DNA from 4 places in the Bradyrhizobium vignae genome. Region 1 is predicted to be linked to each of the others. Evidence: predicted binding sites of a transcription regulator. Region 1 holds the regulator's gene; each other region holds the start of a gene.
What was found. The regulator LexA, encoded in region 1, represses DNA repair genes until DNA is damaged. The targets are predictions, from matches to a motif close to TGTTCNNNNTGTGTTCNG.
Positions count from the first base shown of each region.

Region 2: a site for LexA is predicted at 1,405-1,422, ahead of BRAD3257_RS00840 (YifB family Mg chelatase-like AAA ATPase). Genes of this name have one in related genera too.
Region 3: a site for LexA is predicted at 3,347-3,364, ahead of BRAD3257_RS05445 (ribonuclease T2 family protein). Genes of this name have one in related genera too.
Region 4: a site for LexA is predicted at 1,941-1,958, ahead of BRAD3257_RS29545 (PA0069 family radical SAM protein). Genes of this name have one in related genera too.

Region 1 covers NZ_LS398110.1:3,902,814-3,907,900, forward strand. Annotated here, with positions in the region: gene BRAD3257_RS18995 (ComEC/Rec2 family competence protein) at 1-1,285, shown strand, start outside; gene BRAD3257_RS40065 (hypothetical protein) at 1,408-1,842, opposite strand; gene lexA (transcriptional repressor LexA) at 2,395-3,096, opposite strand; gene BRAD3257_RS19010 (molybdopterin molybdotransferase MoeA) at 3,272-4,483, opposite strand; gene BRAD3257_RS19015 (hypothetical protein) at 5,033-5,087, opposite strand, start outside.
Region 2 covers NZ_LS398110.1:173,776-178,862, forward strand. Annotated here, with positions in the region: gene BRAD3257_RS00825 (CpaE/TadZ family protein) at 1-121, shown strand, start outside; gene BRAD3257_RS00830 (tetratricopeptide repeat protein) at 141-926, opposite strand; gene BRAD3257_RS00835 (PilZ domain-containing protein) at 1,007-1,252, opposite strand; gene BRAD3257_RS00840 (YifB family Mg chelatase-like AAA ATPase) at 1,516-3,018, shown strand; gene BRAD3257_RS00845 (hypothetical protein) at 3,117-3,584, shown strand; gene BRAD3257_RS00850 (PAS domain-containing hybrid sensor histidine kinase/response regulator) at 3,701-5,087, shown strand, end outside.
Region 3 covers NZ_LS398110.1:1,125,440-1,130,526, reverse strand. Annotated here, with positions in the region: gene BRAD3257_RS05470 (response regulator) at 1-337, shown strand, start outside; gene BRAD3257_RS05465 (ATP-binding protein) at 356-1,744, shown strand; gene BRAD3257_RS05460 (DUF3617 domain-containing protein) at 1,775-2,305, opposite strand; gene BRAD3257_RS05455 (hypothetical protein) at 2,350-2,643, opposite strand; gene BRAD3257_RS05450 (hypothetical protein) at 2,828-3,289, shown strand; gene BRAD3257_RS05445 (ribonuclease T2 family protein) at 3,409-4,101, shown strand; gene BRAD3257_RS05440 (23S rRNA (adenine(2030)-N(6))-methyltransferase RlmJ) at 4,290-5,087, shown strand, end outside.
Region 4 covers NZ_LS398110.1:6,061,034-6,066,120, reverse strand. Annotated here, with positions in the region: gene BRAD3257_RS29550 (phosphoketolase family protein) at 1-1,769, opposite strand, end outside; gene BRAD3257_RS29545 (PA0069 family radical SAM protein) at 1,980-3,143, shown strand; gene BRAD3257_RS29540 (VOC family protein) at 3,168-3,623, shown strand; gene rnhB (ribonuclease HII) at 3,702-4,559, shown strand; gene BRAD3257_RS29530 (glycosyltransferase family 39 protein) at 4,779-5,087, shown strand, end outside.

The DNA.
Region 1 (5,087 bases):
CGCCATCAAGAAATGGTCGGCGGCCGCTGCGCTGGCGGCGGCAGCGTTCTACCTGCTGCTGTCAGGCGCGGAGGTCGCGACACAGAGATCGTTCTTCATGACCGCGGTGGTGTTGATCGCCGTGATGGTCGATCGCCGCGCCATCACCTTCCGAACCCTCGCTGTGGCCGCGCTGATCGTGCTCGCGGTCGCGCCCGAAGCGCTGGTGCATCCCAGCTTCCAGATGTCCTTCGTCGCGACGCTCGGGCTGGTGGCGCTGGTGCAGATCGGCATGCCGAACCTGCTTGCATCGCCCGATCATTCGACGACAGCGCGCATCGCGCTGTGGGGCGGCCGCGAGATCGCGATGCTGTTGCTGGCTTCGTTGATCGCGGGGCTTGCGACCACGCCCTATGCCGCTTTCCACTTCCATCGCGTGACGCCATACGGCGTGCTCGCCAATCTCGGCGCGATGCCGGTGGTCTCGGCGCTGGTGATGCCGGCGGGGCTTTTAGGGTTGCTCGCGGCGCCCTTCGGCCTCGACGGCGTGTTCTGGTGGCTGATGGGGATCGGCATTGACTGGATGGTCGCGGTCTCGCGCTGGGTGGCGGCCCTACCGGGCGCAGTTGGCCGCATTCCGGCGTTCGGAATCGCGCCGTTGATCGCGGCCAGCCTCGGGATCATCGTGATGGGCCTGTTGCGCACGCCCTTGCGCTTGTCCGGCGCCCTGGTGCTGCTGGTAGCGATCCTCTGGGGACTGTCGGTGCGGCAGCCCGATATCCTGATTGCCGGGGATGGCGCGAGCGTCGCGGTCCGGGGCGGCGACGGGCGTTTGCATGTGATCCGCGCGAGCAAGGATGGCTTTCTGCTGAGGGAATGGTTAGCCGCCGATGCCGATCCGCGCGATGCCGCCAACGCCTCGTTGGCGAGCGGTGTGTCATGTGACGAGTCCGGCTGCGTGGCGCCGCTTGCGGACGGGCGGCTGGTCGCGCTTTCTCTGCGCATCGACGCGCTGGCTGATGATTGCAGCCGCGCTGCGTTGGTGGTGACGGCGCGGCCCGCGCCGCCCGATTGCGCAGCGATGGTGGTCGATCGGTCGCGCCTTGCCAGTCAGGGCGCGCTGGCTCTGACGCAAAACGGAGAGGGTTTCTCGGTGCAGGTGGTGAGGGCGAGAGGCGCAAGCCGCCCTTGGCTGCCGGCCGGCGCCGGCGAGGGGGATTTCGACGGCAGCCTTGCGCCGAAGACGGCCGTGCCCCGCAATCGGGACGCAACGCCATCGGAGGCCGACTTGCAGGCTGACGATTGAGGATCGATGCGGAGGAGGCGCGGGATTCTGCAGGACGCAAACCATACCATCTCGCCGGCCTCAGCCGGCGATGGCATTTCAAGTTCTGGCCCTCGACAAATCGGCCGGGGGCGCGCCGACGATCAGCCGATCGGCAGGCGTGTGATCGTGGACCTCGTCTCGGCGACGATCTGCGGCTTGTGCTCGCGCTCGCCAACCGGCTGGGTCACCGGCAGTTGCAGCACGGTCGCGCGCTGGCCTTCGACGAGCTGCGTCACCAGCACGTACTTGCCGTCGGGAAATTCGATCGCGTCATGATGGCGATCGGGAATGTGCGGATCGATCTTGCCGAACTTGCCGACGCGGGAGTTGACGGTGCGCGTCCAGATCCAGCGGTTGTCGTAACGAACGTTGTCGGCGAAAGCGAGCTCCGTTCCCGGCAGCAGGCAGACCGCGACGGAGAGATCGGCTTCAGAGGCGAAGCCGCGTGTCGAGGTGCCGCGGAAGGTTGTCGTGACGATCGTCTCGCCGACTTCGGCAGGGCGCGTCGCGACGGCATGCAGGCTATAGTCACACATCGGGTGCTCCTCATGCGAAGATAGCAAGCCGCACCTCTCTTGGAGGCGCAGGCCTCTATCAGGGTGAAGCATACAACGTTCTGCTCGGTTGTGGGCAAATCTGCGGCTGGGCTTCGCGAGCCGCGATCACATTATCTTTCCCGGATTCGATAGGAACAAAGCCGACGCCTGTGCATTCGAACGGCGCCAATGTCAGCGCCCCGCGGGTGCTGACCGGCTCGCTTATTGCCGGCTCGATTGCGGAGAGCTGCGCATCACATTCCGCGCGTCGCGAATTCGTACTGGCTCGATTGCTTGCGCACATGGCGGTGCGACTGTGTGGCAATGGCCTGCGACGCTGATGCTGCGATCAGCGCTGCAATGATTGTCCATGAAACATCTGGCGGGTGGCGTCTCCTCGAAGCTGTGGCCGCGAAGCGATGTTGCTTCGTGCGGCGTGCCGAGGATCTCGCACCGGAAAAAGGACCGAATAGTCTGAGCAGAACCGGAAAGACCATCCAGCCAGAGCGGAAAATGATCCGCTCCAAGAGGTGTCCAACGACCGCAGACCGCTCAGTACTTCCGGTAGAGCCCGATCAGCTTGCCCTGAATCTTCACGCGGTTCGGCGGAAGAATGCGGACCTCGTAGGCGGCATTGGCTGGCTCGAGTGCGATCGAGGCGCCGCGGCGGCGGAAGCGCTTGAGCGTGGCCTCCTCGTCATCGATCAGCGCCACCACGATGTCGCCGGTATCGGCGCTCTCGTTGCGCTGGATCAGCGCCATGTCGCCATCGAGGATGCCGGCCTCGACCATCGAATCGCCGCGCACTTCGAGAGCGTAGTGCTCGCCCGCGCCGAGCATGTCGGGCGGTACGCTGATGGTGTGGCTGCGGGTCTGCAACGCCTCGATCGGCGTGCCGGCCGCGATGCGGCCCATCACGGGCACCGCGACGGGACGCTCGCCCTCGTCAACAGGCGGGCTGGAGCTCGCGCGCACCTTGCCGAGATTGCCCTCGATGACGCTCGGCGTGAAGCCGCGGCGATTGCCGGCAGCGGCCTGGAGTTCGGGCAGCTTGATCACCTCGATGGCGCGGGCGCGGTTGGGCAGGCGGCGGATGAAGCCGCGCTCCTCGAGCGCAGTGATCAGGCGATGAATGCCTGACTTCGAGCGCAGGTCGAGCGCATCCTTCATCTCGTCGAAAGACGGCGGCACGCCGCTTTCCTTCAGACGTTCGCTGATGAACCGCAGAAGCTCGTATTGTTTGCGCGTCAACATCTCGACCAAAGTCCCCCGGTTGATGTCGTTCGATTCCGAGACGATGAATTCAGCGATAAGCCGCTACATCCTCGAAACAAATCATGAACGGACACTATATGTTCGATATGTGTTCCGCAACTGCTTAATTTACGGTGAACGGGGCAAATCTCGCGGAATGCGTGTGCCGTGCAGCTCAGACGGGGAGCCGCAGCACCTCGCAAGGCGTGCCGGCCTCGGCCTTCGGCGCGAACGGCGCGCGTACGAGAAGTACCTGTGCCGCAGCGAGATTCGCAAGCAGAGAGGAGTCCTGATGGCGGACGGGAAGGGCGACGAGCGTGCCGTCGCCGCGCAGTTCCAGTCGCGCACGCAGATAATCCTCGCGCTGGTCATTGGCCCCGAGATCGCGGCCCAGCACGGCGCATTCGCGGCGATGATGAATCACCGAACGGCCTGACAGGGCGCGAATCAGCGGCACCATGAACAGGAAGGCGCACACGTATGATGACACGGGATTGCCGGGCAGGCCGATCACGCGCATGGCGCCGAGCCGTCCGTGCATCATCGGCTTGCCGGGCCGAATCGCGATCTTCCAGAACGCCATCGAGATGCCTTCGCCCTTCAGCGCCTGCTGAACCAGATCGTGATCACCGACCGATGCGCCACCGGTCGTGATCAGGATGTCGGCGCCGCTCTCGCGAGCGCGGCGGATGCCGGCGGAAGTGGCCTCCAGCGTGTCGGCGGCAACGCCGAGATCGATGGTCTCGGCGCCCTCGCTGCGGGCGAGCGCGTGCAGGGCATAGCCATTGGAATAGACGATCTGGCCGCGACCGGGCGCGGTGCCCGGCATCACCAGCTCATCGCCGGTGGCAAGGATCGCGACCCTCGGACGGCGGCAGACGGCGAGCTGCGGATGATTCATCGCAGCGGCGAGCGCGAGATCGCGCTCGGTGAGACGGGTTCCTTTGCGCAGCAGCACGTCGCCCTCGCGGAAGTCGACGCCGGCGGGACGAATGTGCCGTCCGGGAATCGCGGCTTCCTTGATCATGATGTGCTTGCCGTCGGCGACCGTGTCCTCCTGGATCACGACCGCATCGGCGCCGTCGGGAATAACGCCGCCGGTAAAGATCCGCACCGCTTCGCCGACGCCGACCGTTCCCGCGAACGGACGGCCCGCTGCGGCTTCGCCGATCACCGCCAGTCTGGAATCGATCGTTGCCGCGTCTGCCGCGCGCACGGCATAGCCGTCCATCGCCGACATCGCTTCCGGCGGCTGCGTGCGCCGCGCCGCGACGTCCCGCGCGAGCACGCGATGGTAGGCGGCGTCGAGGGCGACCGTCTCCTCGGCCAGCGGCTCTGTGCCTGCGAGCACGGCGGCAAGCGCGTCGGATACCGGCATCAGGGCCACGGCGAACTCCCGCAACAAATCGAACAAATCGAAGGACTCGGTCGGCAAAGTTCTAGCCGAGCGGAGGGGCTGAAGCAAAAGACCTCCTCAACCCGGCGAAAAGCCACACTTCCTTTCCGCACTGGCTGTCGATGACAAAACTGCTCGAAAAGGCACTTCAAGCCGTGCGGCGGCTTCCTGCGGATAGCCAGGACGAGATTGCGTGTTCGATATTGGCTTTGATCCTGACGTCGAAGCCCCGTTCCGCCGCTTCGAGCGAAGAGGCGCAGGTTCACGGAACGCGCGACCCACGATCTGATTAGCATTGCCGATTATGTTAGGGAGCACAGCCCGTAAGGCGCGTTGCGATCCTTGAATCGCTTCAACCGGCTGGACGAAAAGGCTGGCGAAATCGTCATTCTCACGATTCAGCATCCCGCACGGGAACGCGAGCACTCGGATGCCTAAGGTGGCTCAAGTCCGCCGCGGCATGATCCGGAAGGCGAGGCAGACCGGCACGAGGACGGCCATGGCGAGCACGAGAAGGACGAGCGCCACGGCCAGCATCGGTCAACGCTCCGTCGGATCGTCCGGACTGACGTCCGCGACGTCGGGCGCCCTGGGA
Region 2 (5,087 bases), 3.7 Mb from region 1:
GAACCGCCTCGCCGGCCGCGGCGACGTGAAGAAGCCGAAGCGCTCGCTGCTCGAGCCGCTGTTGAAGAAGCTGAAGGGCAGGTCAGGGCGCGGCTCGGCCCCGCATCGCAAGGCGTCGTAGGGTACATCAGAGGGGCGGATTACTTGTCCGCCCGCTGCTGCTTCTTTGCCAGCAGCTGCTTCAGCGCCGCGACCTTGGCCGCTGCCTGGTCCGGCGGCAAATCTGCCTTCACGAGGATTTCGGCCTCGGCCTCGCGCCCCTGCAATCCCAGCACGAGGGCCAGATTGGCGCGGACCCGCGCATCGTTCTGATTGCGCTGATAAGCGCGGCCGAGCACCTGTTCGGCCTTCGACAGATTGTTTTGCAGCATATAGGACAATCCGAGATTGGACAGCACGGTCGGCTCGTTCGGCACGATCTTCAACGCCGCGGCGTAATATTGCTGGGCTTCCTCGTTGCGGCCGAGCTGATCGAGCACCGCGCCCTGCGCCGACAGAATGCGCCAATCGGGATCCTCCGGCGAATGCGCCCGGCCGAGAACGTCGAAGGCCTGCTGGAAATTGCCGTTGTCGGCGAGTGCGCGGCCATAGCCGGCGAGCAGCGCCTTGTTGCCGGGATGGGCGAGCACGGCCTGCTCGAGCACCGCGACCGCCTGCGCGCGCTGGCCGCTGTCGCGCAGCGCCTTGCCGTATTCGATCGCGATTGCGGGATCGCTGGGCTTGGCACGATAACGCTCGCGAAGTGCGTCCATCTCCGGCCTGGCGTCGGCCTTGCTGTCGGCCTCAGCGATGGACGCCTGCTTGCCGCCGAGCGCACCGGTGACGTCCTCGATGCCGGTGGTCTGACAGCCGCCGAGGGCAAGGATCAGTACGGCGGAACACAGATATCTCGCCGGGGGAAAAGCGAGGAACGAACGCTTGGACATACTCTGATCACTCGGCAACTGATCAGAGATGCTTACCCATTAACGCTAAAGTCCCGTTAAGGAGGCGCGCCTGTTGAGGTTCAGTCGACGAATTCGGCACCGAATTCGCAGCCGATGCGCCAGCGCAGGCGGCATTGGCGGGAATAATCAGGCGCGAAGATGATGGTGAATTGCGGCGGCACTTCCAGGAATTCCGCCACCACTTTCACGCCGCCATCCGAAATATCCGTGATCGTGCAATCCCGCGGCAGCGAGCCCGCCCCAAGATGGATCTTGGCGAGCCGGCTGCACACCCGACGTTCGCTTCTCCGGCGATTTACCAGCATCTTGCTTCTTCACTTGTTAGATCACGGCCCATCCCGCGAGCCCAGGAGTAGCGGACATTCGTTGGAATGTGCTGAGGACGGAAACCGGCATTCGAGACGTAGTCTCAGCGTCGCGTTTACGACTGATTAGGACTTGCGCGGGCTCTGAGCATTGTTCCTGTATTGTTCTTGCGAAAACGGCCGCCCTCTGCTACCCCTAATTGTAGGAAAGGGCAGGCTGGTTCGGGCATGGTTCACGGGTTTCTACCGTCGCCTTTGAGGGGATCGAGGCCCGCGCGGTCGACGTGCAGGTGCAGGTCGCGCCGGGCCTGCCGGCCTTCGCCATCGTCGGCCTTCCGGACAAGGCGGGGTCGGAGGCGCGCGAGCGGGTGCGTTCGGCGCTGCTCGCCTCGGGGCTGGCGCTGCCGGCGCGGCGGATCACCGTCAATCTGGCACCGGCCGACGTCCCGAAGGAAGGCAGCCACTACGACCTGCCGATCGCGCTCGGGCTGATGGCGGCGATCGGGGCGATCCCGCCGGATGCGCTGGCCGGCTTCACCGTGCTCGGCGAGCTCGGCCTCGACGGCTCGATCGCGCCGGTGGCCGGCGTTCTGCCGGCCGCGATCGGCGCCAATATGCGCGAGGAAGGACTGATCTGCCCTGCGTCTTGCGGCTCCGAAGCGGCGTGGGCGAGCCCGGACATCCAGATCATTGCGGCTGGCTCGCTCATCCAGATCGCCAACCATTTCAAGGGCACGCAGGTGCTGTCGCGGCCCTCGCCTAGGGTGCATGAGGCCGCCGCCTCCACGCTCGATCTGCGCGACATCAAGGGCCAGGAGAGCGCCAAGCGCGCGCTGGAGATCGCGGCCGCTGGCGGGCATCATCTGCTCATGATCGGCGCGCCCGGCGCCGGCAAATCGATGCTGGCCGCGCGCCTGCCCTCGATCCTGCCGCCGCTGTCGCCGGGCGAGCTGCTCGAAGTCTCGATGATTGCGTCCGTCGCCGGCGAGATCGAGGGCGGCGCACTGACGGCGCGGCGCCCGTTCCGCTCGCCGCATCATTCGGCCAGCATGGCCGCGCTCACCGGCGGCGGCGCGCGCGCCAAGCCCGGCGAGATCTCGCTGGCGCATCAGGGCGTGCTGTTCGCCGACGAGCTGCCGGAGTTCGATCCGCGCGTGCTGGATTCACTGCGCCAGCCGCTGGAGAACGGCGAGGTCGCGGTGTCGCGTGCCAATCACCGCGTCACCTACCCTGCCCGCTTCATGCTGGTCGCGGCGATGAATCCCTGCCGCTGCGGCAATGCGTTCGAGCCCGGCTATGCCTGCAAGCGGGGGCGCATCGACCGCTGCACCGGCGATTACCAGGCACGCATCTCCGGTCCCCTGATGGACCGCATCGATCTGCGCATCGAGGTGCCGGCGGTGACCGCCGCCGACCTGATCCTGCCACCGCCCGCGGAGGGCTCTGCCGAGGTCGCCGCGCGCGTTGCGGCGGCGCGCGACATCCAGCTCGCGCGCTATGCGGATGCAGGCTTGCCCCATGTCCGCACCAATGCCGAGGCGCCAGCCTCGGTACTGGAGGAGATCGCGAAGCCGGACGCGCAGGGCCAGAAGCTGTTGAGGGATGCCGCCGAGACCATGCGCCTGTCGGCGCGCGGCTATCACCGCGTGCTGCGGGTGGCGCGCACGCTGGCCGACCTAGACCATGCCGACAAGATCGGCCGGCTGCACCTCGCCGAAGCGCTCTCCTACCGCGCACTCGCGGAGGATGTGCGGCAGATCGCGTAAGCGCCGCGCGCGTCAACCCGGCGGTAACGAGTTTCCTTTACGCTCTGCAAACCATAAGGCCCAACGAGTTCTCCCCAGGGCCCGGCGAGTAGAGCGTCATGTTGCGTTTCAAGGTCCTGGCCTCGGTTGTTCCTGTATTGGCGGCTGCGGTGTTCGCCCGCACCGAGATCGGATCGGTTTCGCATCCCTGCATCGCGCTGGGCGAAACATCGGTCGAGCTCACCTCCCTATTCTGGACCGCCGGCGTGCATGTCGCCTTCACCGATGATCCTGCGCGGGCCACGGTGCGGGTCCAGATCACCGACGATGCGGGCGCTGCGGATTTCGCCGTGGTCGACGACGGCCTCGGCGACGAGCCGGACTCCTGCCAGGCCAATCCGTCGACGCGCCTTGTCTCGATTGCCGCGCAGCCGGTCGATGGCGGCCAGGTGATCTATCTCTCCGGCGAAGGACCTGCGGATTACCGCATCTATGTGCGCTCTAAGACGTTCTCGCAGCGCGAGGCGGCGGCGCTGATCGTCGGCGCCCGCGGCGGCCAGCGCCATTTCCAGGCCGCCTCGCTCTGAACCGTTAAGGCCCCGTCAACCCTGTTTGGAGGCAGCGCCGAAGCATCAAGCTGTTCGCAAGGTCGGCAGGCCATCGTCGCTCGCGGCAGCGGGGTTTCAGGCAAGGGTCGGAGGCGATGGGTCGGACGTTCCGGATCAAGGTGCGCATGCGCCGCTTCAGGCGGCAGCATCCCAGGGTCGCCTTCGCAATCCGCTCCTTCATGATCTTCTCGGCGACCTTCGGCGGCGCCTATGGTTTCGTGACCGGCAGCCGGGCCGAGAATTCCGGCTACGATCCGCACGCCTTTGCGATCGGTGCGAGCTTCCTGTTCGCGCTCGCCTGCCTCGGCCTTGCGACGCTGAGCATGCGCCTGCGTTTCGTCAACAAGCGGCTGCGGACGCTCGCAGCCCACAACGAAGCGCTGATCGACCGCAATTGGGAGCTGAAGGAAGCGGAAGAACGCGCCCGCAGCCTGTTCGAGCAGCAGGGCGACCTCATCGTGCTGCGCGACACGAGCGGCCGCATCACCTTTGCCAACGAGGCCTATTGCGCACTCGCAGGACAGACGCGCAGCGCGCTGGTCGGCACGCGCTTCGACTTCGACGTGCTGGAGCAGGGCGAAAGCGCCCGCGAGAGCAACGGCACGCGCATCCACGACCAGAAGATTGCAACCCCGATTGGCGCGCGCTGGATCGCCTGGCGCGAGGGCTATGTCCGCGTCGACGCCGGACAACCCGCCGAATTGCAGAGCGTGGGCCGCGACGTCACCGATCGCACTGAGACCGAACGCGCCCTCTCCGACGCACGTGATCAGGCCGATGCCGCCAACCGCGCCAAATCGCGCTTCCTCGCGATGGCCTCGCACGAGATCCGCACGCCGCTGAACGGCATCATCGGCATGGGCGGCCTCCTGCTCGACACCACGCTGACGCCGGAGCAGGCGACCTATGCCAGGGCGGTGAAGACCTCGGGCGAAGCCTTGATGGCGCTGATCGAGGAGCTGCTCGACTATTCCAAGATCGAGGCCGGCAAGCTCGATCTCGATCAGCGTCCCTTCGCGCTCTCGACCCTGGTCGAGGAGATCACCGAGCTGCTCGCGCCGCGCGCGCAGGCGAAGGCGCTCGAGATCGCCGCCTATGTCGACGAGCGCTTGCCGCTCGAGGTGGTCGGCGACGCCGCACGGCTGCGCCAGGTGCTGCTGAACCTCGCCGGCAACGCCATCAAGTTCACAAGCAAGGGCGGCGTCGCGCTGATCGTCGAGCCCGGCATCTGGCCGAACGAGATCAGCTTCCTGGTCCGCGATACCGGCATCGGCATTGCCGCCGAAGCACAGCAGCGCATCTTCCGCGAGTTCGAGCAGGCCGACGAGCGCGTCGCCCGCACCTATGGCGGCACCGGGCTCGGCCTTGCCATCAGCGAGCGAATCGTCAAGCGCATGGACGGCCGGATCACGCTCACGAGCGAGCCGGGCAAGGGCTCGACCTTCGAGGTCGCGGTGCCGCTTCCGCCGTCGCAAGCCGGCG
Region 3 (5,087 bases), 2.8 Mb from region 1:
CAACATCCTCAAGCGCGCCGCGCCGCCGCCGCAGGCCACGACCGTCGAGAAGATCGCGTTCGGTCCCTACGTCTACCATCTCGATCGCGGCGAGTTGCGCCAGGGCGAGGAGGTCATCCACCTCACCGATCGCGAGCGCGAGATGCTGCGGATTCTCGCGGAGACGCCGGGCGAGACCGTGCCGCGCAGCGCACTGACCGGCAATGGCAGCGTCAACGAGCGCGCCGTCGACGTGCAGATCAACCGCCTCAGGCGCAAGATCGAGACCGATCCCGCCAATCCGCTGTTTTTGCAGGCGGTGCGAGGCATCGGCTACCGCCTGGTTGCCTCGCCATAAATCAGTGAAGCGCGCTAGATGAGCACGATCGATACCGGCCTGACGCTTCTGAAGAGCGCCGCCGGCCGCGTTTCGGCGGCGAATGGCTGGATGGGCAATGCGTTCAAGGGCTGGATGCCGACCGGCCTCTATGCCCGCGCGCTCCTCATCATGATCGTGCCGATGGTGGTGCTGCAATCGGTCGTCGCCTTCGTGTTCATGGAGCGGCACTGGAACACGGTGACGCGCAGATTGTCCGCTGCCGTGGTGCAGGACATCGCCGCGCTGATCGACGTCTACAAGGGCTATCCGCAAGACAAGGACCGCGACCAGATCCGCCGCATCGCGCAACAGCGTCTCGGCCTCGTCGTCGACTTCCTGCCCGCCGGCGACATGCCGCCGCCAGGGCCAAAGCCGTTCTTCTCGCTGCTCGATCAGACGCTGTCGGTGCAGCTCGGCCGCCAGATCGGACGCTCGTTCTGGATCGACACGGTCGGCCGCTCCAACCTGGTCGAAATCCGCATCCAGCTCGACGACGCCGTGATGCGCGTGTTCGCGCAGCGCAGCGCCGCCTACGCCTCGAATTCGGAGATTTTCCTGTTCTGGATGGTCGGCACGTCCTCGATCCTCCTGATCGTCGCTGTGCTGTTCCTGCGCAACCAGATCAAGCCGATCCTGCGCCTTGCCGATGCCGCCGAAAGTTTTGGCAAGGGCCGCGAGGCGCCAAATTTCAGGCCGCGTGGTGCACGCGAGGTGCGGCGCGCGGCGGTCGCCTTCCTCGAGATGAAGTCGCGCATCGAGCGCACGATGGAGCAGCGCACCGCGATGCTCGCCGGCGTCAGCCACGATCTGCGCACCATCCTGACCCGCTTCAAGCTCGAGCTGGCGCTGATCGGTGACAGCCCCGAGCTCGAGGGCATGCGCAAGGATGTCGACGAGATGTCGATGATGCTCGAGGATTACCTCGCGTTTGCCCGCGGCGATTCCGGCGAGCAGTCGCAGCCGACCGACATGGCGCAAGCGCTCGAGGAGTTGCGCAGCGATGCCGAGCGCCATGGCCACACTGCAACCGTGGCCTTCCACGGGTTGCCGGTGGTGACGGTGAAGCCCGCCTCGTTCAAGCGCTGCCTCGCCAACCTCGTCACCAACGCGGCGCGCTACGGCAAGGCGATCGCCATCACAGGCCAGCGCGATCACCGTTATCTCACCGTCACGATCGACGACGACGGCCCAGGCATTCCCGCTCACTTGCGCGAAGAGGTGTTCAAGCCGTTCCTCCGGCTGGACAACGCCCGCAACCAGGACGAAGGCGGCACCGGCCTCGGCCTCGCCATCGCCCGCGACATCGCCCGCTCGCATGGCGGCGACATCACGCTGGGTGACAGCCCGATGGGCGGATTGAGGGCGAGCGTGAGGATTCCGGTGTAGCTCGGGCTACGGTCTCACGACCATCTCACCCTACTTCGGCAGCAGCGCCTTCAGCTTGTCCATGTCGCGCACGTTCATCTTGAAACCGCCTGGCATCACGATGTCGCCGGGCTTTTGCTCCGGCTTGCAGGCTCCCAGCCACTTGGCTTGCAGCGTCGTGGTGTTATCGCGCCCCGCCGCGCCGGCGACGCCGCCTTGCGCATGCGAGGTCGTCTTCACCGTGTAGGCCGAGTTGAAATCGCCAGTGATATCGGCATGCGAGGTCGTGCTGACGCCGGCGACGCTGCACTCGGAATCGCTGACATAGCCGGTCGCGGTCTTCCTGATCTCCTGCTTGGCGCAGATCTGCTTGGCCATCGGGGAGACGTTGTTGCTCATCTCCTTGTCGACGGTCTCGTCGGTGCAGTGCTGCATGGTCATCTCGGGCACGGGCGAGCCTGATGTGACCAGCTTCATCTCCCAAAGACCGGCCTTGCGCACCGGCAGGTCATCGGCACTGGCGCTACCTGCCGACAACGCGAGGCAAAGCGTCGAGCCGAGCAAAGCGAGTTTGCGCGTCATGTGGGAAGCTCCCGGCCAACAGATTGCGGCGTTTCGACAACGCCTCAGTAGAGCGTGCGGATCGGCCGATCGGCGGCGCCATAGGGCACCCAGCGGCAGGAGAACGAGATGTAACCGCCCTCATAGGCCTGCACGCCGAGGAATTTCGCGACCTTGCCGTAGCGTGCGCAGTGATCGACCGCGACCTGCCGCGCGTCGACCTGGGTCGCCATCGAATAGGCGATGATGCCGCCGGTGTCGTTGCCCTTGAACGGAGGCACCGGAAGGATATCGGCGCGCGCCGATTGGCTCGCCATCAACCCCAAGGCAAGAAGGCCCGCGGCCGCAATGATTCGCATTCCTGTCACTCCAATTTGTTAGCGGCAGTTTACGGTGCCGGGATGGAAGTGAAAAGAACCGAAGGCCAGTTGGCCGCGACGTCTTGGTCAACTCCTGGCGAAGTGTTGCCGCGCTGCACTTGACCTCCCCCGGCCTTCGCGGCACCGTCCGACCTTCGCAAGACCTCAGCTGTCTGGATTGATCATGCGCGCCCCCTCCTCGAAATCGCTCCGCTTCGCCGCCGTGCTCGGCCTCATGTTCGGGGCACTGTCGCTCGGCGAAGCCAAGGCCGCCAACGGACTTGAGCTGAATTTCTGGCTGAGCGGCCCGCGCTACGACGGCGCCGTTGCCGATTGCGACAAGGCGCTGCCGACGATCGCCACCCAGTTCTGGGAGAAAGAAAGCTCGTTCTGGAATTCCTCCTTGAAGATCACCGGCTTCTCGGCCGTTCGCGAGGTCGCGTTCCGCCCCTGGCAGTCCGATAACATTCCGCGCCGCTATTGCACCGCTGACGCCATGCTCAACGACGGCAAGGTGCGCAGGGTGCATTTCTCGCTCATCGAGGACGGCGGCTTTGCCGGCTACGGCAACGGCGTCGAGTGGTGCGTGGTCGGGCTCGATCGCAATTGGGCCTACAACCCGGCCTGCCGCGCCGCCAAACCCTGATCCGAAGAGCGCCTGATTCGGGCTGATCGGCCGGCGCACGAGAGCGGCTCCAAATTTTGTTCTTGAAATGTTCCAACCGCCTGCTAGGCTGCGTGCACAGTCTAGTTGAGGGCGTCGCCATGTTTTATTCCAGATTGCGTTCGTTGTCCCGTCTGATGATCTCGCTGACCCTTGCTGCCGGGTTGGCAACTCTCGCCGGCGGTGCGAAGGCCCAGGACAAGCGGCAGAACGCGCCCGGCGAATTCGACTTCTATGTGCTTTCGCTGTCATGGTCGCCATCGTTCTGCGAGGAAGCGGCCGAACGCGGCGGCCGGTCACAGATGCAATGCGGGGGACGGCCTTACGCTTTCGTGGTGCATGGGCTGTGGCCGCAATATGAGAACGGCTTTCCGGAATACTGCCAGCGGCCGGCGCCGCGGCTGAATCGCAGCATCGTCTCCTCGATGCTCGACCTGATGCCGGCGCCGGGCCTGATCTTCAACGAATGGGACAAACACGGCACCTGCTCCGGGCTCGAAGGCCGCAGCTATTTCGAGACGATCCGCAAGGCGCGCGCCGCGATCAAGATTCCGCCCGAATATCTCGATCTGTCGCAGGCCAAGACCGTGGCGCCGGCGGAGGTCGAGGAAGCCTTCATCAAGGCCAATCCCGGTCTCAGCAATGCCGCCATCTCGGTCACCTGCAACCGGACCCGGCTCTCCGAGGTCCGCATCTGCCTCAGCAAGGACCTGCAATTCCGCGCCTGCGACGAGATCGAGCGCCGCGCCTGCCGCCGCGACCAGGTGACGATGCCGCCGATCAGGGGCGGGTAGCCCCGCTCTTGTGGCCGGGATTCAGCGCACTACGCCGCGAACCGCGGCGTAGTGCGCTGCTGATCTGAGGCCCAATACGAAAAAGAGCTGGGTCCCGGCTCAGCGGCGCAGCGTTACGCGCTGCACCGCGTCCGGGACATGTGATCGTGCCTCTTTGCTGAAGCCATCACGTGGCGTAGTGCTGTTTCATGAACTACCGCCACGCCTTCCACGCCGGCAGCTTCGCCGATGTCATCAAGCACATCGTGCTGGCGCGCATCCTCACTTACTTGCAGGACAAGCCCGCGGCGTTCCGCGTCATCGACACCCATGCCGGCGCCGGGCTCTACGATCTCGACAGCGACGAGGCGCGCCGCGGCGGCGAATGGCTGACCGGCATTGCGCGGCTGCTGCAGGCGCGCCTGTCGAACGAGACCGCGGCGCTGATCAAGCCCTATCTCGACATCGTCCGCGCCTTCAATCCGAAGGGCGAGCTTAGGGCTTATCCAGGCTCGCCGCTGATTGCGCGCGGCCTGCTCAGACCGCAAGACCGCCTCGTCGCCTGCGAGCTCGAGCCGAAGGCGCGGAAAGCGCTGATCGACGTGCTGCGCCGCGACGAGCAGGCCCGCGTGGTCGATCTCGACGGCTGGGTGGCGCTGCCGGCCTTCGTGCCGCCGAAGGAGCGGCGCGGCCTCGTGCTGATCGACCCGCCGTTCGAAGCCAAGGACGAGTTCGAGCGGCTGGGCGAGGCCTTCGCGGCGGCCTTCGCAAAATGGCCGACCGGTATCTATGTCATTTGGTATCCGGCCAAGAACCGGCGGGCCACCGACACGCTGGCCCAAACGGTCGCGCGGCTCGCAGCTGCAGCAAAGCCGCCGGGGAAATGCCTGCGCCTCGAATTCAGCGTCGCGCCGCAAGCCGACGGCGCCGCCCTCACCTCCACTGGGCTCCTGATCGTCAATCCGCCCTATACGCTGCACGGCGAGCTCAAGACCATCCTGCCCGAG
Region 4 (5,087 bases), 2.2 Mb from region 1:
GGCTGCTTGCCGGCGACGATCACGTTGATGCGGTTGTAGGTGCGCAGGCAATGGTCGGCGATCCACAGCAGCGTGTTGGCATCCGGCGGGAAGTAGATGCGGACGATGTCGGACTTCTTGTTGGCGACAAGGTCGACGAAACCGGGGTCCTGATGGCTGAAGCCGTTATGGTCCTGCCGCCAGACATGCGAGGTCAGAAGATAGTTGAGCGAGGCGATCGGGCGCCGCCACGGCAGGTCGCGCGTAACCTTCAGCCATTTGGCATGCTGGTTGAACATGGAATCCACGATGTGGATGAAGGCTTCGTAGCAGGAGAAGAAGCCGTGCCGTCCGGTCAGCAGATAGCCTTCCAGCCAGCCCTGGCAGAGATGCTCGCTCAAGACTTCCATCACGCGCCCATCCTGCGCGAGATGCACGTCGTAAGGCTCGATCGGTTCCATCCAGACGCGTTCGGTCGCTTCGAACACGGCGTCTAACCGGTTCGACGCCGTCTCGTCCGGGCCCGCGATGCGGAAATTGCGTTGTTGCGCATTGAGGCGAATGACGTCGCGCAGGAATTTGCCGAGCTCGCGCGTCGCTTCCGCCACGGTGCCGCCGGGCTGCGGCACCTCGATTGCGAAGCTGCGAAAGTCGGGCAGCTTCAGCTCTTTCTTCAGGAGGCCGCCATTGGCATGTGGATTGGCGCCCATGCGCCTGACGCCTTCGGGCGCGAGCGCCTGGAGCTCGGGAATGAGCGCGCCGTTCGCGTCGAACAGCTTTTCGGGCTCATAGCTGCGCATCCAGTGTTCGAGCAGCTTGAGGTGCGCCGGGTTCTCGCGGCAGCTCGCGACGGGCACTTGATGCGCGCGCCAAAAACCCTCGACCTTCTTGCCGTCGACTTCCTTCGGGCCAGTCCAGCCCTTCGGGCTGCGCAGCACGATCATCGGCCAGCGCGGCCGCCCGACGCTCGTGCGCCCGTCACGGGCGTGCTGCTGGATCGAGCGGATACTGGCGAGCGCGACATCGAGCGCATCCGCCATGGCGTGGTGCATCAATTTGGGATCATCGCCCGCAACGAACAGCGGCTCATGGCCGAACCCATGGAAGAGATCGCGGATCTCCGCATCTTGCATCCGCCCGAGCACGGTCGGATTTGCGATCTTGTAGCCGTTGAGATGCAGGATCGGCAGCACCGCGCCGTCATGGGCCGGGTTCAGGAACTTGTTCGAATGCCAGGACGCAGCTAACGGGCCGGTTTCCGCCTCGCCGTCGCCGACGACGCAGGCGACGATCAAATCGGGGTTGTCGAATGCCGCGCCATAGGCGTGCACCAGCGCGTAGCCGAGTTCGCCGCCTTCGTGGATCGAGCCCGGCGTCTCCGGCGCCGCATGGCTCGGAATGCCGCCGGGGAAGGAGAACTGCCTGAACAGCTTGCGCAATCCGTCGGTATCCCGCGCGATGTCGGGATAGATCTCGCTGTAGGTGCCTTCGAGGTAGGTGTTGGCGACCATGCCCGGTCCACCATGGCCGGGACCGCAGACATAGATCACGTTGAGGTCCAGCGCGCGGATGACGCGGTTGAGATGGGCGTAGATGAAGTTCAGGCCGGGCGTCGTGCCCCAATGGCCGAGCAAACGCGGCTTGATGTGCTCGGGTCGTAACGGCTCGCGCAGCAGCGGATTATCGAGCAGGTAGATCTGCCCGACGGAGAGGTAGTTGGCGGCGCGCCAATAGCGATCGAGCAGACCGAGGTCGCTGCTCGCGGCGGCCGTTTTTTGTTGAATTGTCATGTTCCTGTCGGCTTTCACCCAGAGATCGTCACCAACTTTGTTCCGGCGCGATCGATCCCTGTGCGGGATCAAACGAAATCGTCGCGACCGGCGTGTTGCGTGATGTCAAAGGCGCGCGCCCGAAATTTGGGTGGCTACTTTGCATGGGGTTGTTTTCGCGTTTTTTGTTCTTGTTCTTGATTTGTTCCGTTTGCGTGCTATGTTGGGCTCATGAGTCGAGCATCCTCTCGTGCCCTCAAGCACCCGCCGGTCACGGCGCCCTCCGAGCCGGCGGGTGCGCCTTCAGATTTCCCCGAGCTTGGCGTCGCCATCGACCGCGCGCGCCGGCGAGGGCGGGGAGCACAATCCAATGCCACCGGCCGCTACGAGGCCGAGGCGCGCGTCGCTTTCGATGACGGCTGGCAGAGCCTGGAAGAGCTGCCGCCGTTCAGGACCACGGTCGGTGTCGACACCTCGCGCAAGGTCATCACCCGGAACGACTCCCCCGACATCGGCTTCGACCGCTCGATCAATCCGTATCGCGGCTGCGAGCATGGCTGTGTCTATTGCTTCGCGAGGCCGACACATGCCTATCTCGGCCTCTCGCCGGGGCTGGACTTCGAGTCAAAACTGTTCGCGAAGCCTGAGGCACCTTCGCTGCTGGAGAAGGAGCTCGCCGCACCCGGCTACGAGCCGCGGATGATCGCGATCGGCACCAACACCGATCCCTATCAGCCGATCGAACGCGAGCGAAAGATCATGCGCGGCATCCTCGAGGTGCTGGAACGCGCTAGCCATCCGGTCGGCATCGTCACCAAGTCGGCGCTGGTCGTGCGCGACATCGACATTCTCGCGCGGATGGCCAAGCGCAACCTCGCCAAGGTCGCGATATCCGTCACCTCGCTCGACCCGAAGCTGGCGCGCACCATGGAGCCGCGGGCCTCGACACCACCGAGGCGGCTGGAGGCGCTGAAGCAGCTCTCTGATGCCGGCATTCCCACCACGGTGATGGTTGCGCCCGTGATTCCGGCGCTGAACGATTCCGAGATCGAACGAATCCTCGATGCCGCCGCCCACGCCGGCGTCAAGGAGGCCTCGTACGTGCTGCTGCGGTTGCCGCTGGAGGTCCGCGATCTCTTCCGCGAATGGCTGATGGCGAACTATCCGGACCGCTACCGCCACGTCTTCACCCTGATCCGCGACATGCGCGGCGGACGCGACTACGATGCGAAATGGGGCGAGCGGATGAAGGGCACCGGCCCGATGGCCTGGACCATCGGCCGCCGCTTCGAGATCGCCTGCGACAGACTCGGCCTCAACAAGCGGCGCTCCAAGCTGACGACGGACCACTTTGCGCGGCCGAAGCGGAACGGCGACCAGCTCAGCCTGTTCTGACCGGACAAACGGAAGAGGCATAGCGTGGTTAAGGAACTCGCCGTGCCGGTGCCACGACTGACCGTCATTACGTTGGGTGTCAGCGACATCCGCGCGAGTATCGCGTTTTACGACGCACTCGGCTTCTCGCGCCGCCTGAAGGCGACCGGCGAGGCGGTCGCCTTCTACGACACCGGAGGTCCGGTGCTCGCGCTTTATCATTGGGATCGGCTCGCGGCCGACGCATCGGTGCCTGACCGGCCGAGGCCCACGACCTTTCGTGGCACCACGCTCGCCTGGAATTGCGCGACGCGCGGGGAGGTCGATCAGGTGCTGGCCTTCGCCATCGGGAAGGGAGCCGCCTTGCTGAAGGCGGCGCACGAGACCGATTACGGTGGCTATTGCGGCTATTTTGCTGATCCCGACGGCCATGTCTGGGAGGTCGTGGTCGCGCCTGGCATCGAGGTGGGCGAGGACCGACGGGTGCATCTGGCGGAATAGGGGCGGCCAGCCTGAATAACGGGAATTATCCTGGGTTCCAGGTTGCGCTGGCGAAGCCCCTTGCGCACGATCCCGGCCATGATTCGGGACAAGTCCGCCAAGAATCCAGCCAAAGACGCGCCCAAGAAGCAGGCCGCGAAGAAGGCCGCGCCTGACAAGGCGGTCAAGACGCCTGCGGCTGGCGCTCCGCAGGTTGCTGCCGGCAAGAAAGGTATCATTGCCATTGCTCCCCCCAGCTTTCGTCGCGAGCGCGCGTTGATCAAGCGCGGCGTCTGGCCGGTCGCCGGTTGCGACGAGGCCGGCCGCGGCCCGCTCGCCGGCCCCGTGGTGGCGGCGGCGGTGATTCTCGATCCCGACCGCATTCCGCGCGGCATCGATGATTCCAAGCGCCTGACCGCCGAGGAGCGCGAAAAACTGTTCGACAAGATCTGCGCCACCGCGCAGGTCTCGGTTGTCGTCGCCTCGCCCGCGCGCATCGACCGCGACAACATCCTGCGCGCCTCGCTATGGGCGCTGAAGCGCGCCGTGGTGGCACTGCCCGAGACGCCCAGGCACGTCTTCGTCGACGGCCGCGACCGGCTCGACACGGAATGCGATTGCGAGGCGGTGATCGGCGGCGACGGCATCGTGCTGTCGATCGCCGCGGCATCCATTGTCGCCAAGGTTACCCGCGACCGGCTGATGTGCGCGCTGGCGCAGGACTGCCCCGGCTACGGCTTCGAGCAGCACAAGGGCTATGCCGTCCCCGAACATCTCGAGGCGCTCGACCGTCTCGGCCCGTCCATCCATCACCGCAGCTTCTTCGCCCCCGTCGCCGCCGCCCGCGCCAAGCACATGCCTTGGACCGTCGCGCCGGAGCGGGACTTGTTCTCGGTGACCGAGGTCGAGGTACAGATGGACGCGCAAATTGAGATCGACGGATCGGCAACTCTCTAGGACGACGGCCCCGCCGCACCCTCATCCGTCATGGCCCGGCTTGATCCGGCCATCCGCGTGTGGATCTTCGGGCCTTCGCCGCGCCGGCTTCGACCGCGCAGGCGGGATAAGCCCGGGCATGACGAGCACACCAAAGTTGCCACGACGCGCAGCGCCCATTATCAAATCGAATGTGAGCGAATAGGGCCGGCTGGACTGGCTGCATCATTCGGACGTTGCATGCGGTTTACCTCCCTGGTCATCGAGCTCATTCGCGCCCGGCCGCGGCTGATCGTATGGATCGCCGTGCTGCTTCAGGCGGCGATGTGGCTGTTCGTGGCGCTGGTGTTCTACCGCAGCCCGCCCGGCACTCTTGCGACGCTGCTGGCCTTCGGCCGCGAGTACCAGGTCGGCACCGACCTCGGCCCGCCGCTGCCGGTCTGGCTCGCCGACATCGCCTATCGCGCGGCCGGCGGTCATATGTTCGGCGTCTATGTGCTTGCCGAGGTGTGCGAGATCGCGACCTTCATCGCGCTCTTTCATCTGTCT